Candidatus Chlorohelix allophototropha: one gene and its partner. The main gene of each other region encodes a partner of the protein of the gene in region 2 in a complex. Links are inferred from orthologs where the notes say so. Each region holds a gene or a part of one and is shown on either strand. Other genes may lie near its edges.

Region 1 (4,505 bases), 2.8 Mb from region 2 along the record:
ACCCGCAGCCGGTGCATAGTCCCGGTTTAAAGTTCAAGCCGTTGCGTCCTTGCGCCGGGTAAATGATGCCGCCTCGTTCGCTTGGTCCCAAACCTTCTGAGGGCAACATAACCAGTGCCTGTGTAGTTTCCTCACCTGTGCCGCTACCTGATACGTCGGCATTCTTAGCTAGTTCCGGCAATTGCACCCGGTTTGTTAGTAAAAGGTTCTGCCGTACCAATCCACCATGTGTGATATGCGTCAGAAAATATGCCAGCCCATATAGCGCTGTCAGCCCGCTTATAATCCACAGCGCAAACGCCGGAAGCCCGTTTTGTAGAAAATCGAACATACCTTACACTTTAACCAGAAAAGCAAGAACCAATAGCCAAACTGTTGCACCTACACCAGCATATACCAAATAAAATTTTAAAGCTGTATTTAATTTTACATGGCTGAATAGGACTTCTGCAACACCCGTATAGCCCAGACACAGCAATACGCCTGCGGCAAAAACCAATGGATTGTTACTGAACGGTACGAATAGCGCGGTGAATAGTATTGCAACGGCGGCTCGTTCCAGCATTAGCATGAGACGATAGAAAGCAAGCGGCGGTCCGTTAAGGTCGGTAGTTACGCCTTCCAAAGCTTCGCCCTGTCCTGCTTCAAGTGGGCTGATTCGCAGTTTGGGTGGCAGCGTTACCAGAAAGAGCAAGCCACACACCAGTTTTACCGGGATATAGGCGAACTGGTTTGAAGCGGCAATTTTATTGAGATTCAGGCTACCTAGCACCAACGCGGGACCAAAAACCGCTATTCCGTAAGGTAACAAGTAAGAAATTGCCAGTTGAGCGGTGCGCGAACCGGCAACCTGTGTGTAGATAGAGGGACCCATCGCGCCGAATATAATACTAACTGCCACCGGCAATTCCAGCAATAATACTACCGCCAGTAAGTCTGCTCCTAGTCCTTTGCTCTCATTCTCAAATTGCGCCGTCCAGAGATTGCCGGGAACTGGCACAAATGCTACAGCTACGGCTATTGCCAGAACTGCCAATGCGGGCATAAAGAATTGGATGGTACGCCAAGTGGCGGCGCGCTGAGCGTTTAGCGCCGAGTCGGTTACATATGTTTCGCTAGGGGGTAACGCAGGTGCAGACACAGGAGAAGGTCTTTTGAAAAGCTTTAGTAGGTCGTACAGAGGTTGTAAAAGAGGTGGGCTAAGCCTACCTTCGGCGCGCGCTTGGAACATGCGGCGCAAGCCTTCTGCCAACAACCCTAGGCTGGCAATGAAAAAGAAACCCGGGTAAATGGCTACGGTAAATAGCAGGCGCAGAAGCATTTCAGTTGTTGAGCTAGTTACCATAAATCGAGTGTAGCACAGCAAGGCAAGGCTTTCAAGTTTTAGATTTGACGACCCCATGAAACTGTGCGAAAATTCCCGAAACTACCAACTTATGCTGTAAAAGGGGAGGTTTGCCGATGGTTTTAAGCGATGGTGATATTGTTGAGCATTTGAAGCAGGGCAAGATTCGCATTACGCCCGAACCTGATTACGATAAAGCGTTGAGCAGTTGCTCGGTAGATTTCCGCTTGAGCAATACTTTCATGGTTTTTGAGCATAGCCGTTTCAGCTTTATCGACCCGCGCAGCCCGGTTTCGATTGCCGAATCTATGCGTAAAATTATCGTAGCAGATAATGAACCTTTTATGATGCATCCGGGTGATTTTGTACTTGCCAGCACCGTTGAGACGCTAGAATTGCCGGATGATTTGGTGGGTAGGTTGGAAGGGCGTAGCAGCCTTGCTCGGTTGGGCATTATCGTGCATAGCACCGCCGCTTTGTTTGAGCCGGGTTGGGTTGGTACGGCTACTATGGAATTGGGCAATCTGGGTAGAATAGCGGTGGCGCTTTATCCCGGCATGCGAATTTGCTCTTTCCATTTTGAAAAACTAACCTCGCCTGCTCAAGTTCCGTATCGACTTAAACCCGGCAACAAGTATGCGGGACAAACTTTGCCGGGACCAAGCAAACTAACTTTAGAAGTGGAATAGGAGAATAATTTTGCCGGATAACCTGCCCTCGTTTCTAACCAGAAACCAGCTTGTACCCTTACTTATGCCTGAAAGCGGTTTGCCGCTGGTGGAAGGGTTACTCGATCCTAAAGTGCAGGTGCAGCCTGCCGGAATCGACCTATCGGCGCAAAAAGTGCTTGCGCCTACCAATGGTGCGATTATCGGCTTTTCACAGGCGGAAACGAAACTGCCCGATTATAAAGAACTGGAATGGGACTCGGAAGGAAAGGTTTACCTTGCGCCCGGTCCTTATAAGGTTATTTTGAACGAGATTGTGCATATCCCTCGTAACATCGTAGGGCTGGCGCGCCCACGCTCCACTATTGCGCGTGGTGGCGGTTCGGTGGTAACTGCGCTATGGGATCCGGGCTATAGCGGGCGCAGTGAGGTTTTGCTGGTGGTGCATAATCCTTTTGGAATGACTATTTCTCGCAATGCTCGAATTATTCAGCTTTGCTTCTGGGAATTGGCTGAACCGTTGGCGGAAGGCGAAGGCTATAACGGTCGCTATCAACTTGAGAATATACCAACCAACCGTGATTTAACGACTAAATAAAGTCGTCGTCTTCACCCAGATCAAGAGTAGCTTGCCGGGTTTCCGATTCAGGCTCTCCCGGCGAAATTTGTTTTACCCGTAGCTCGGCTTTATCCAGCAGTTCTTTGCAACGTTCTGCCAAAGCAACCCCTTCTTCGTATAATGCCAGCGATTTATCCAGCGGCAGGTTGCCGTTCTCAAGAGCGGCAGCAGTTTCGGAGAGGCGTTGGTACGCCTCTTCAAAGTTCATTTTCTCAATTTTCATTTTAGTTTTGAAATAACACCAATCAGGTTAATTTATAGCGCCATGTATAGCATCGGGGTGAATTATAGCATACTGAGGTTGGGCTTAACGGCGTTCGCCTAACACTTCGCCAATGCGCAATGCCAAATGTAAGCCCAGTCGCGCTTCGGCATCCTCTTCAAATTCCACGCCCAGAATTTCCTGGATTCGACGCAGGCGATATAACAAAGTGTTGCGGTGCAGGCTCATGCCTTCCGCCATTTTGCTAGGGCTACCGTGATATCTGAAATAGGACTCAAGGGTTTGCATCAGTTCTCCACCATTGCGCGAGTCATGCTCTAGCAGTTTGCCCAATACTTCCTGATAAAATTCGCGTAGCTCTTTCTGGTTGCTGATGGTTAGTAGCAGACGATAAACCCCTAAATCGCCAAAATAGGTGAGGTTGCCCGCACCGAAGAGCTTCAAACCCATTGTTACAGATTTTTCTGATTCCTGTGCGCTTCGGCTGATGCCTTCGATACCTTCATAAAAACGCCCCAAGCCTGCGCTGACCGACATTTCGGTAAAATGCGCCTGTACCCGATCGTGGAAGATTTTGGCGCTTTTCTTTAGTTCGATATGATTGGATTTATCTTTACCTGAACCAAAAAATAGCACAAAACGGTCATCTCGAACTCGGCTGATAATGCTCAATTGGCGGCGTGCCGCTTCTTGTTCAACCAACCGCTGCAATTCACGCGCCATGTTTTCGCTTATAGGTAAGTCCAGTTCCAATTCTTGACCATCTAGGACAATTGTAAGAGGCTTTTTGCGGTTTTTGGCTTCGCTATGCCTGAAAGCAAACGTGATAACGCAATAGGGTAAGTTTAGATTGTAGCTCAGGCGTTTGCCACGCTCTACCACCGCATCCGCATTGGTGAAGGTTCCGTCTATAATTTCATCCAACACGTTTGCTTGGAAACGGTCTTCCACCGCGCTCACCGCAATTTCGCGAGAGCGTTCGATAGCACAAGCAGAAGCCGCCCGAATTACCGCTACCCGATGGATATTGGTGAAATCTTTCCCAAGAATAGAAACATAACCGGAAATAGTCGCTTGCACAATAATCGGGGCAGTAAGTTGCATTAGCCCCGCCCCGTTTTCGAAGGTATGCAGCGGCGGGTCGGCTGCACGCAAATCTTTGCTGGATAACCATTCACGCACTGACTGCGCATGTTCCCTCAAACCTGAAACGTAATTTTCTGGAGAAGGCGGTTGATTGATCCCATTAGGGAAACCGCTTCTTGCGCGGGTATTATATGCCGGTATAGGCTCGCTTAAATCGGGCAAACTGCGGGCGCGTAGCCGGAATGAGCTATCTTCGATGATGACAGCACACTCAGTTAGCTGGCACAACCTTTCGGCAATTGCTACAAGACCTTTGCCTTCGATTACCAGTTCGGTAAACTGGCGAATCACATCCTGAGTCCACTGTTGCAATAGCTGGCGGTGTTCCACAATATATTTCGTAAGCGCTCTTTCGAGTTCGCTTAGGCTTGTGCCTTCCGGCAAACTGAGCAAGGGTAACGCAAATTCCTTAGCGGTAGAGATGGCAGAGTCGTTTATTTGCCCCATTATGGCTACACCGCTAACGCCTCTTTCTGCCAGATAACCAAAAAGGCGGTCAATATC
Region 2 (12,535 bases):
CACAGGAACTCAACGTCATTACCGAACTCGAAAGACAAAATCAATATCAGGAAGCCTTCAATCGGTTGCATACCTTGCAATCGCGCTTTCCTGCTGATACCAACATTACTACCCGCTACCGTTTCTATGTAAGCCAAGGTTATGTGCCAAGCGCCCGCATGACGGGCAGCGTTACCGGAGTACCCGGCACTGCCCCCGCTGCTAATTACGGGTTTAATACTCCCTTACCGTCAAACTATACCCAACAAGGTGCTACTTCTTCCACCGGTGGCGGCGCGGTGGTGTCTCCAAAACGCGGATCAAAAACAGGCTTGATTCTTGCCATAGTCGGGGTAGTAGTAGTTGCAGCAATCGCCGTGATACTTATAGTGGTGGTTGGTGGTAGCAAACCCACCCCTACTGCAACTGTAGCTATAACCACAGCGGTTATCACAACCGTGCCGCCTACTGCCACCAGCGTCCTTCCTACACCCACTACCTCGGCAATAGATTTCGCTGTGCAGCTAAATAAAGACGGCGAAGGATTACTGGCTAGCGGTGATGTGCAAGGTTCAATTGACAAGTTCAAAGAAGCTGTCAGGCTTGCGCCCAACGTAGCAATTTACCATGATAATCTTTCAGCTGCCTATAATCTTACCAAAGATTACGCTCTGGCAGAAAACGAAGCGCGTCTCGCCGTCAGTATTGATGCCAGTATAGCCCGTTTCCATAACAATCTGGGTTTGGCGCTTTTCAATCAGGGTAAAAAATCGGATGCGCAGAAATCCTACGAGGAAGCCACCCGCTTGAAACCTAGCGAACCACTTTACCATCGTAATCTCGCTGAATGTCTGGTTGATCTAGGAAAGCCGGACGTGGCAGAACAGGAAGTACGCAGGGCTATTACTCTTTATGCTACTGACACAAGCAAAGATAAAGACAAGAATCTGGCAGCCGCAAATAACATTTTGGGTGATTCTTTGCTGGATCAGGACAAATACCCTGATGCCGAGAAAGCTTATCGCGATGCTGTAACGCTGGTGCCTAACTCTGCCATTTATCAACTTAACGTGTCTAATGCGCTTTATTACGAAAAGAAATATCCGGCTGCAGAAGCGGAAGCTCGCAAAGCAATTTCGCTCGATCCAAATTATGCTGCTGGTTATAACCTATTAGGTCTGACGCTTGAGTTGCAAGAGAAATGGGGCGACTCCAACCTTGCTTATGCCAAGGCGGTACAAATAGAACCTAAAGTGGCGCTTTATCATCGGAATGTGGCGGGTACGTTGATTGAGCTTAAACGTTATACCGAGGCAGCGCAGGAAGCTCAAGCAGCTATCGATATCGACCCTAACAACGCCAGCAATGCTCGCGCCTATAACTTGCTAGGAATTGCGCTTTATCAGCAAAAGAAATATCCCGCGGCAATTGATGCTTACCAGAAAGCAATTCAGCTTAACGCCAAAGTGTCGGTCTATTACTCAAATTTGGGGCTTTGCTATGAAGCTACTACCCAACCGTTGAAAGCGCGTGAGGCATACCAGAAAGCGTTGGATGTCGACCCTACTAATATGGATGCCAAGGATGGGTTGAGCAGAATAAAAGTGCCTTAGCTTAGCGATTGGCTTCCGGGGTAGGTTTGAAGATATTAATGTCAAACCACGAGCCGAGAATTGCAAAAAATTCCCGACCGTTGTAAAAATCCTGCCCCGGGTAGCGTTCTAGCCCTGCTTTCAACCCTATCGAGTCGATTCCTAGCGATTTGCACAGGTAAAGCGCACGGGGCAAATGGTAACCTTGCGTTACCAGTATCGCGCTGTGTATTTGAAAACTATTTAAAGCGCGCCAGCAACTATCGTAAGTACGTAGCCCCCCTGAGTCTTTAATAATCGCTGAAGCCGGAACACCCCTTTGTTGGGCATACAAGCTCATGGCGTTTACCTCGTTATTGTCGATTCCATCTCCGGTCATCATCAGTTTTTGCACCTTGCCGCTTTTATACAAGGCGATTCCAGCATCTATTCGATCAGCCAACATCCAACTGGGAGTACCATCGCGATTTAAGCCTGCTCCAAAGACAAGCGCAACCGGACGCGAAGGTATTCCGGAGACCTCGTTGTATATAAGTGAGTTTTGACCTTCGGTGATAAAATAAACCAGCAAGAGAGGCAATAATATGATTATTATTAATAATATCAGCGTTAGTCGTAAGCGTATTCGCCATTTTGAAACGCGCCTTGCTGGTTTTTTTTTCTCAAGAGTCGCGTTGGAGGCTTTTTTATTACCTCTCCGCGTATCAGATTGAGCCATCAAAAACCTTCCAGTAATATAACGGACGTTATATTACATTAACAGGTTTGTTGCAAGAAACGATTTTAGGACGTAATTCTTTGCGCCCACCACAGAGTAGGAAGGGGATGTAAGTTCAAAAGGTCACTCCTTGCGACCTCGGTAGGCTTTCCATTGCCTGTGTGACCCGTAAGGGTTTACACCGCTTTCCACCTTTGCAACTGCCCTGATTATATTACATAGTAGTAGCACCCAACCGCTATTATAACCTATTAAGGAGGTTGAAGTTATGGAACCAAAACCAAAAAAGATTTTGCTGATTAACGGACCAAACCTAAATTTGTTAGGTGAACGCGAGCCACAGGTATATGGCTACACTACCTTGTCCCAAATTGTGGAAAAAGTGAGAAATGCGGCTATCAATGCCGAATATGAACTCGAAGACTTCCAGAGCAACCACGAGGGGGCGCTTATAGATTTTGTGCAAGCGCGACGCAAGGAGATTTGTGGTATAATTATTAACCCGGGAGCCTTTACCCATTACAGTATTGCACTGCGTGATTGTCTTGCAGCGTTGGATGGGGTCTCAATTGTGGAAGTACATCTATCCAATGTATATGCCCGTGAGCAATTCCGGCATCACAGTCTGATTGCGCCCATAGCTAAGGGTCAAATCGCCGGCTTTGGTCCCAAAGGTTACTTACTTGCTTTAGAAGCGCTTGTTGGCAGCTTCTAGGATATCATAACACCAGTTTATTCAGGAGAAGGTATGGTTTCGACCAGCGAAATTAAACGCGGAATGGTAATTGACCTTGATGGTCAACTTCAGAAGATTCTGGAATTTGATCACCAGAAGATCGGGCGAGGCAGCGCTCAGGTGAAAATTAGTTTTAAGAACCTGCGCAGCGGTTCTAATACTGTGCGTACATTCCAAGCCGGTGCCAAATTTAACGATGTGCGGCTAGAGCGCGAAGTGGTGCAGTTTCTTTACAAGGATGGCGACGACTATCATTTTATGAACGTGGATAACTACGAGCAGTCGATATTGAACGATGAGCAGATGGGTGACGTGAAATATTATATCCACGAAAATGATACAGTTGACCTAATTACCTATAACAGTGAACCTATTGATATTGAAATCCCCCCTTCGGTAGTTTTAACCGTAACTTATACCGAGCCGGGTATCAGAGGCGATACCGCCAGTGGTACCAGCAAACCGGCAACTACTGATACAGGATTAACCGTCAATGTCCCGTTATTCATTAATATTGGCGATAAAGTTAAGGTAGACACCCGTTCGGGGTCTTATGTGGAGCGTGCTTAATTGACTACTTCCAGCTCAAGCAGCCGGATACCATCCGGTGAACCAGAAAAAGGCTCATCTCCATCAGGAAATTTCCTTAATGAGGAAATTCGCGAGCTTATCAAAATGGTCGAAGCCAGTGATATTACGGAATTGGCTATTGAGAATGGCTCACATAAGCTTCTTATCAAGCGCGAAAAGATGGTGGTACAAACATTAGAGGTTTCACCTAATCGATCGAATCGCGCTTCACGCGGGCAGGGCAATGTTGTATCCGCAATGGATGGTCGTTCGATTACCGATCCCGGCGCGCCACCGGAAGACTCTTTCCACAAAGTTGTTGCGCCTATGGTCGGCACTTTCTACCGTTCGCCCGACCCCAAAGCTCGCTCCTTTGTGACCGAAGGAGAAGTGGTGGAAAAAGGACAGGTTATCGGCATTATCGAGGCTATGAAGATAATGAACGAAATAACCAGCGATCATACCGGTCGCTGCGTGAAAATCAGCGTTGAGAACGGTCAGCCTGTAGAATACGGGCAAACCCTGTTTTTGCTGGAGCCGATTTAATCTGCCTTTTAGCTCATGTAGAACTTTCGCATCAGATGGATTTTCGGACAAGGGGCTTAAGCCTCTTGTCTCTAATCTAGATTCATTTCTGTTCCAAGTGAAAGTCTTGATTTAGTTCTTTGTTTCTCTAATTTATCTTTATAACTGTAGCGTCTTTTCTATCCTTCTCCACAGAATCCAGAGGTAGAAGATGCCTTATGCACCTCTACGCGATTTAAAGATCTATTACGAAGTAAGCGGGGCTGAAGAAGCCGAGCCGCTTTTACTCCTCAACGGCGCTTTTGGTCTGATTGATTCCGCCAGCGATTGGGGTAAGCACTTTGAAGTTTTTGCCCGTCACTATCGCTTGATTGCCTATGAGCATCGCGGGCATGGACGCACCGATAATCCCTCTCAAAAGTTTTCCGGTTATAGTGAATTGGCTGACGATGCCGCAGGGTTGCTGAAATATCTGGGTATCAAAAAAGTGCATGTGGTTGGTTTCAGCGATGGTGGTATAACCGCGCTAAAGCTTGCTTCCCTATATCCCGCTTTGGTAGATACTTTGGTGGCAATCGGCGTGAACTACCGTAATACACCTGAGATTCTTGCTGCAATGTATAAACTTGATGGCGCTTACATTGAGCAGAACTTCAAGGAGTGGGCGGCTATTCTCGAAAGGCAATATGCGCACCGTGAACCGGGCTACTGGAAAAAATTGAGTGCGCAAATGATTGCGATGTGGCTGGATGATTCCGGCTATCCCACCGAAGCAGAGATGCGTGCTATGAAGCTTCCGGTGCTATTGATGACTGGGCAGCGTGACCCTTTTGGCACAGTTGATCAGGTTTTGGAAATGCACCGCTTTATCGAAGGCAGCGAGTTGTGTATCTTGCCGGGTGTTGCCCATGCTGTCCCGCAGCAACGCCCCGAACTTACCGGTATGGTGGTGCTGGACTTTCTGGAACGCCAACGTAAAAAACGCCTTCGCGAGACTTATCGCCCTTAATATAACCTTTGTTATACGCTTTTAAGCTTGTATAGAAGGCGGCGATATATAACACCGAGCGGGATAGTGTTGGGATGTGGTAAAGCTGAACGTAGCAATGAAAAGCCGGTATGTGCCGATTAGCGGCATCAGCGACAGCGGTGTGCAAGTTGCAACACCAACGTGGAGTAGTGAACCGCCTACTCGCTTGCTACCCGCTGGGGATAACTTGGGATAACTTGGGATAATTGGGGATAATCTTGGAAATTTTCAGTGTTAGCGAACTACTCGAATATCTCAAAGCCTTGATGGCTCTGGACGAGCGCCTCAGTGATATGTGGTTGCGCGGCGAGGTATCAAACAGCAATACCTATCAGAACGGGCATACCTACTTTCGTCTTAAAGATGCCAGCGGTGTGGTGGATTGCGTATTGTTCAAGGGTAACGCTCTGCGCCAAAAATACAAGCCTGTAAACGGAACCAATTACCTAATGCATGGTAAAGTTTCGATTTACGAACAGACCGGAAAGCTGCAATTCTATGTGGATTTGATCCAGCCGGAAGGGCAGGGCAAACTTGCGCTCGAATTTGAATTGCTCAAGCAAAGGCTGGAAGCGGAAGGACTGTTTGCACCGGAACGCAAACGCCCCCTCCCTCAACGCCCGAAAACTATCGGGGTGGTAACTTCCGGGAAAGCTGCCGCTTTTCAGGACATCCTGAATGTATTGCGCCGTCGCTACCCGCTCGCCACCGTAGTATTGTCTCCCACGCTGGTACAGGGCGAAAATGCACCGCTGCAGATTGTGGCTGCCTTGCACAGCCTCAATGCTATGCCAGAAGTTGAAGTTATAATACTGGCGCGTGGTGGTGGTGCGCCCGAAGAACTGGCAGTATTTAATGATGAAAGGGTGGCGCGTGCCGTGTTTACCAGTAGGCATCCAGTAATCACCGGGGTTGGTCACGAAACCGACTTCACGATTGTGGATTTCGTGGCGGATATGCGCGCCCCTACTCCTAGCGCCGCCGCCGAACTCGTCTCCCCCGATATTGCCGATATTCGGAGTGAGCTTGAAGAATTACAATCGCAACTTTCCGCCTCGCTCGATTACCGCTTGGAGGAGAGTCGAGCGGCTATAAACGCCTTACAAAGACGACTTGAATTGGCTTCGCCCTCCACCTTGCTCGCGCAGCAGCGCAACCGGGTAGAACAATTAATCGCTCAAATTTCTCAAAATACAAACCACCGTTTAAAGGTTTTACAACTGGAGACTCGCGCCCTTTCCTACCGTCTCAAAGTGCTTGACCCTCAACAGATTTTGCAACGCGGCTATGCCATAGTGACCAAGAAAGAATCGGGCGAAGTTATTCACGACATATCCCAAATAGCCAATACAAACAAAATCCGAGTTCGACTAAGCAACGGCGAATTTGAGGCTGAGGTGCGTTAATTTTCAGCTCTCAAATTATGCCGAGAAGAAAACCACCTAAATGTAATTGTGTTCGAATCTAGCGCCACAATAACCCTCCCGCACCAAGTGTTAAAAGAGTCTTAAAAATAGTGAACATTATATGTATATCCTATTGCGTTGGTACGGTACATGGGTTAAGATAAATTTGCAGATAGCACCAGAACCCTATCTGGGCGGTCTTTGGTCTACCTAATATACCAGCTATCGGTCACCGCTCTAGTTTGGTCCTGACTCAGAAAGGCTGGGGCTACAAATTCTTTGGGATAGGAAGGTTTTACACTATGGAATTACTAGCTGCCGTCATCGCTGCCGTTACCGCTGCTATAGCTGCCGCTAAAGCAATAGAACGCCAACAAAAAGATGCTGAAAAGCGTCGTGTACGTGTGCCTGTTCGTGTAGATGAAAAATCTGTGGAGCGGCGACCTCGCCATTAGTGGCGTGGTCCTTCCAGATTAAGCTATTATAGATAATTATCCGCAAAACTCTTGGGCAAATTATTTCTAGATACCCCTTGTGAATTGAAGTCGGGCAGCTTGGTTGAGTCTGCTCGTTTTCGTTTTTATAGCCAATTATGCAAATAACCCCAACTTTAAAGAAAAAACCGCCATTACGGCTGGTAGAACTCCAATTGCTGGTTGCGCCAGCGCTACTGGTGCTGCTTGGAATGTTGATTGTCATTTCTGTACCAAATCAGCGGGTTGGCTGGGATGCCAAAGACCTGTGGATGCCCTTTGTATTTATCGGTCTGCTGTTGGTAACGCATCTGGTACTTACCATCTGGTTGCCACGTTCAGACCAGCTTATTATGCCGTTAGTCTCTGCTCTGTCCGCTTTTGGGTTGATAATGAGCCAGCGTCTTGAAACCACTCGAACGGGCAATATTGCCAGTCGGCAAGTGCTATGGGTAGTGCTGGGTTATACCACCTTTCTTATTGTAGCGTTAGGGCTGCGCAATATTATGGCGCTGCGACGCTACAAATACACCTTCCTTTTTCTAGGTTTGCTTCTCACAGCGGCGGTAACTATTTTTGGTCAGGAAGTAAACGGGGCGCGGCTTTGGTTTCGTTTTGGAATTTTCAGTTTCCAGCCTAGCGAGCTTTTAAAAGTGATGCTGGTGGTTTTCCTCGCCGCCTATCTAGATGATAAACGTGAGGTAATTCTTTCTACCAATTTCAGGTTAGGTCCTATCCCGCTACCGCCTTTTCCTTATCTTATGCCAATGCTTGGTATTTTGGGTATAGCCCTTTTGACCATGATTGTTCAAAAAGAACTAGGCGCAGCGGAATTATTTTTCGGCGTATTCCTCATAATGCTTTTTGCCGCTACCGGACGCGCCAGCTATGTAATAGTAGGATTGGTCTTAATCATCGCCGGGTTTGCCTTGATTTATGTATTATCTGCCAATATTGACCAACTGGCGCATGTGCGCGTGCGGGTGGATGCATGGCTAAACCCATGGCCTACCGGGCAGGGACGTTCTTACCAGATTGTTCAGGCGCTATTCTCTTTCGCGGAAGGTGGCGTATTCGGGCAAGGTATTGGACAAGGCGCGCCCTATTTTATCCCGGAAGTACATACCGATTATGTAATGGCGGCTATTGGTGAGGAAATGGGCTTGGCTGGAGCGCTTGGTATATTAGGCTTGGATGTTTTGCTGGTATATCGCGGTTTCCACATTGCCTTGCATACCACCAATGGCTTTTACCAATTTCTGGCTATCGGCATCAGCGCAATTTTTGGCATTCAAACTTTAATTATCGTAGGTGGTGTGACCAAACTTATCCCCCTAAGCGGCATGACCTTACCTTTTATCAGTTATGGGGGTAGTTCAATTCTAGTAAACTTTCTGATGGCAGGGTTATTGGTGCGCCTTTCGTTAGAGCGAGATAGCAAAGTATGAATCCAAAAACAATTCGATACCTGAGCTTGATATTGGCAGCAGGTATAATCGGTTTTGGACTTTCTTTTGGCTTCCTGTTCGGTCCAGATTGGGATGCAAACGGGCGTAGCGACTCCGTTTGGCTAATCTGTATGCTCGTCACCGGGCTTCTGCTGCTCTTGGCTTTCTGGTATGGCAACGCGCCCATCAAAAAAGATGCTTCTAGTCAGGAACGGATTGCGCATAATACACAACGCGCTATGACTTTCATTCTGGCAGGTTTTATCCTGCTCAGCTTTCAACTGCTGCGCAACCAAATTGTAATTACGGACGAAATCAGCAAACCTTATTTCACCCCCAAAAACGAATTAGTCCAAGACCCCCGCATTATTCGTCAACAACTAACGGTGCAGCGTGGGACGGTTCGCGATACTTTTGGCAACCCGCTGGTAAGTATTGAAGTCAAGGATGGCGTGGTACGTCGCACCTACCTGAATCCTTATATCAGCCCGCTGGTGGGTTATTATAGTCCGCTTCAGTTCGGTAGTAGCGGGCTAGAGGCGAGTTACGACGATTACCTTTCCGGGCGTTCTGGGACAAATCCGTTTGTGGCGCTGACCCGCGATTTAACTCACCAACCGATAGTTGGCAACGATTTGTATTTGAGCATTGTGCCGGAATATCAGGAACTGGCGCAACAGCAGTTGGGTACTCAGGATGGCGCTATTGTATTGATGGATGCCAAAAGCGGGGAAATATTGGCGATGGTCGGCAATCCTCACTTCGACCCGGCTCAACTGGCATTTGACCCAACGGTGGCGGATGACCTATGGGATGCGCAAACCAAAGAAATTCAGAAACGCTGGAACGCCCTTCGCGATGACCCTAAAAAGCCGCTTCTCACCCGCCCAACTCAGGGCTTATACATTCCCGGTTCAACCTTTAAGACCCTTTCACTTTCCGCTTTACTCGATTTGGGAAAAGCTACTCCCGATACGCTTTGGAAAGACGAAGGCAAACTAACGGTGGATGGCGCGGTGTTTAACGACCCGAATCGCCCAGACAAGACTCGCACCGATTGGACTACCACCGAAGGCTATATCTTTTCGCTCAATGCTGTGTTCGGGCAAATCGGGTTGGCGATTGGCGGCGCAGACGAATTGCGTTATATGGAACGTTTCGGCTTCAATACAGCAATTCCCTTTGATATTCCGGTGGAAAAGAGCCGTCCTTTCCTAACTACGGGTTTTCTAGACAAGCGTCCGGCGCAGGCTTCCACCGGCTTTGGTCAAGGCGAGATACTAGTAACACCGCTACATTGGGCGATGTTGGCTGCCAGTTTTGCCCGCGATGACGGGGCGCTTCCCAAACCCATATTGGTGAAAGAAATCCGCACCCGTGAAAAAGTGCTGGTCAAAGCAACCAAGCCCGAAGCATGGCTCAAACCACTTTTGCCGGAAACCTCTAAAGCAGTACGCGATATTATGGTAAAATCTGCCACGAACGGTTATGTGGGACTTAATGGGGGCGGTTTGCCCGGCTCTGGTGCAATAGTAGGTGGCAAAACCGGCACTGCCGAAGTAAACCCTCAGCAGGGTATTAACAATGGCTGGTATATCGCTTGGGCGACAAAGGGTGATCGAGCTTTCTCTATTGCGGTGGTGATAGATAACAAGCGCGGTGCCGAAGGCTTAACCGATGCAATGCCCAAAGCAAATACCATACTCAAGCGCGTTTTGTCACAGGTTAAATGATAGACCGGATTTTAAAAGCTATTATTGTTCTAAGTGTACTAGGGATAGTATTCATTCTTTTATACTCTGGCGCTTCTGCTGCTCGTCAAAATGTTTTCACTGCCAACTACAATTTATCTTCTAGCGACGTAATTTCTTACGATGACCCTGATCGGGCACGTCAGTTTGTGAGCGAACTAGTCTCTGATAAGGCGCAATTCTATTCTTTTACTGCCAGCAAGGGTCTAGAAATAAACCTTGAACTAAACATCCCACGCCTAGAGGGGTTAGATAATTTTCGCCCTTCTCTGGCGCTTTTTGGACCCGGTCTACCCATGCCTCCCGAATCAGATTTAAGGAAATTGCCTTTCACACTTCCTCCCGAATACGGTATGGTGCTTTCACAGGACGACCCCAATGAACCAAAGGCTAGAATTTTAGTAGATGAACCCTATACCCAGATCGGTTTCTGGGAAGGGCAACGTATCGGGCGCGAATTGACGCAGGATGGCACTTATTATGTAGCGGTTTTTGACCAGGCTGAGCATGGTGGTAAATATGTGCTGTTAACAGGCAACCGTAATGGGGCGAGTTTAGCCGATACCTTGACTTTCCCATGGCTTTGGGTGAAGTTGCATTTTTGGTATGAGCAGGGTTTAATTGCCCTTCTTGTTATACTGGTATTATTTACTGGTTTTGTTACGTTGGGATACTTCCGCTTTATTGGTAGCAAGAAAAAATCATCAAATTAGCAGATTAACTTCTAACTTTCGGTTTAAATTAAAGGATATGGGTATTTTTACGAAGAATCTTTACGAGCTATTACAGGAAGAAACTGAACAGTTTTTGAGCCATGATGGCATGCGACTACATATGCATTGCTGGAAGCCTTCCGACGTTCCTGCCTCGCGGGTGGTACTTATAGTGCATGGTCTGGGTGGGCATGGCGCTTATTACGCTTCTTCCCTTGCGCCTTACCTTGTGCCACTAGGCGCAATGGTTTATGCCCCGGATTTACGCGGACATGGGCGCAGCGATGGAGTGCGTGGCGATATAGAATCTTTTGGCGAACTAGAAGGAGATGTGGCGGCAGCGGCATCTTGGGTACGCAATCGGCATCCGAATTTGCCGTTTTACCTGCTTGGTGAAAGCATGGGAACTCCGCTTGCCATTTTACATGCCGCTAACAGCAAGCCTGAATTGAAGCCGGATTATCTTATACTCGCAGCGTGTGTGGTAGCGCCGACCATAACACCTAGAATCGATGAAATATTGCGTACCGCCTTTTACTTGGCAACTAATCGGCGTAAACCGGCTTTACCCATTACCGGGCGCGAAGAGCAGGGTATTCGAGACCTTGAATTTATCAAAGTTTTGAAAGCGGATGTGCTGTTCAACAAGCATGTCAGCGTGCGGTTTTTGCTTAATATGACAAAGGCGATGAACCGAGCGGCGCAATCCCACCATCTTCTCAGCATGCCAACTATCATTTTACAAGGTGGCAAGGATATAACGGTACGTCATCGCCCTACCCGAGCCTTTTTCCATCGTATTGCTGCAACTGATAAGGAGATGCATGTTTTCCCGGAGGCTTTCCACGCAATCCTGAATGACCCAGATGCTCCGGAGGTACGCAAACGTATAATAAATTGGATTGACCGCAAGGAAAGTGGTAATTACCAAACCAATGGAATGTTTACTAATCACTTCCAACCGTTTGCCTAAAAATATTACTTCTTACCTGCCACTTCCATCAAAGTAGCTAGGGTTTCGTCGGCGCATTTCTCCCACGAGAATAAAGCTGCACGGCGTAAGCCCTTATTTATCATTTCGCCTCGCAGTTGTGGGTTACATAAAAGGCGGCGCAAGTTCCATTCTATTGCTTTGGCATCGAGCGGGTGGTGTAACAAAGCAGCATCCCCCACTACTTCAGGTAGGCTTCCGGCGTTAGAGCAAATTACTGGCACCCCACACGCCATTGCTTCCAGCGCTGGTAGACCGAACCCTTCGTAGAGCGAAGGAAATGTGAAAGCTTCTGCGCCGCTATAGAGTGCGGGCAAATCCATATCAGAGACATAGCCCACCAGTTTGATTTGTTCCGGTAGGTTTAGCGCAACGGCTTTCTGCATAATCGGTTCGCTCATCCAGCCCGGCTTACCCCCTAACACCAGTTGTAATTGGTGGCGCGCCGGATAATCGAAATTTTCATCTCGTACCAATGCTGCAAACGCCTCCATCAAACGCTCCAGATTTTTGCGCGGCTGGATAGTGCCTACATAAAAGATGTAGGGTCCCGGCTCTATATTGTATTTGGTGCGCACATATGCAATCAGGCTGGAATCTTTG

The links.
Region 1: the proteins of xseA (region 2) and xseB are in contact, whole or in part, in a cryo-EM structure (PDB 8TXR), measured with the Escherichia coli proteins. The link is inferred for Candidatus Chlorohelix allophototropha from one-to-one orthologs.

Annotation. Positions count from the first base shown.
Region 1 is NZ_CP128399.1:41,154-45,658, forward strand. What follows is about bases 1,230-4,062. They hold xseB (exodeoxyribonuclease VII small subunit), read right to left. Parts: upstream 2,856-4,062; coding sequence 2,604-2,855; downstream 1,230-2,603. Other genes in these bases: OZ401_RS00190 (NADH-quinone oxidoreductase subunit H), read right to left, coding at 1,230-1,402; dcd (dCTP deaminase), read left to right, coding at 1,462-2,034; OZ401_RS00200 (deoxyuridine 5'-triphosphate nucleotidohydrolase), read left to right, coding at 2,045-2,611; OZ401_RS00210 (helix-turn-helix domain-containing protein), read right to left, coding at 2,940-4,062. In the rest of the region: OZ401_RS00185 (4Fe-4S dicluster domain-containing protein), read right to left, coding at 1-331; more of OZ401_RS00190, read right to left, coding at 335-1,229; more of OZ401_RS00210, read right to left, coding at 4,063-4,505. UniProt on the Escherichia coli protein: Bidirectionally degrades single-stranded DNA into large acid-insoluble oligonucleotides, which are then degraded further into small acid-soluble oligonucleotides.
Region 2 is NZ_CP128399.1:2,849,733-2,862,267, reverse strand. The notes cover bases 4,579-7,462. They hold xseA (exodeoxyribonuclease VII large subunit), read left to right. Parts: upstream 4,579-5,368; coding sequence 5,369-6,556; downstream 6,557-7,462. Other genes in these bases: OZ401_RS12475 (FtsW/RodA/SpoVE family cell cycle protein), read left to right, coding at 7,149-7,462; OZ401_RS12480 (hypothetical protein), read left to right, coding at 6,859-7,011; OZ401_RS12490 (hypothetical protein), read left to right, coding at 5,206-5,346; OZ401_RS12495 (alpha/beta fold hydrolase), read left to right, coding at 4,579-5,129. In the rest of the region: OZ401_RS12520 (serine/threonine-protein kinase), read left to right, coding at 1-1,592; OZ401_RS12515 (SanA/YdcF family protein), read right to left, coding at 1,594-2,289; aroQ (type II 3-dehydroquinate dehydratase), read left to right, coding at 2,558-3,004; efp (elongation factor P), read left to right, coding at 3,038-3,595; accB (acetyl-CoA carboxylase biotin carboxyl carrier protein), read left to right, coding at 3,596-4,141; more of OZ401_RS12495, read left to right, coding at 4,332-4,578; more of OZ401_RS12475, read left to right, coding at 7,463-8,477; OZ401_RS12470 (penicillin-binding transpeptidase domain-containing protein), read left to right, coding at 8,474-10,210; OZ401_RS12465 (hypothetical protein), read left to right, coding at 10,207-10,941; OZ401_RS12460 (alpha/beta fold hydrolase), read left to right, coding at 10,979-11,914; OZ401_RS12455 (glycosyltransferase family 4 protein), read right to left, coding at 11,920-12,535. UniProt on the Escherichia coli protein: Bidirectionally degrades single-stranded DNA into large acid-insoluble oligonucleotides, which are then degraded further into small acid-soluble oligonucleotides.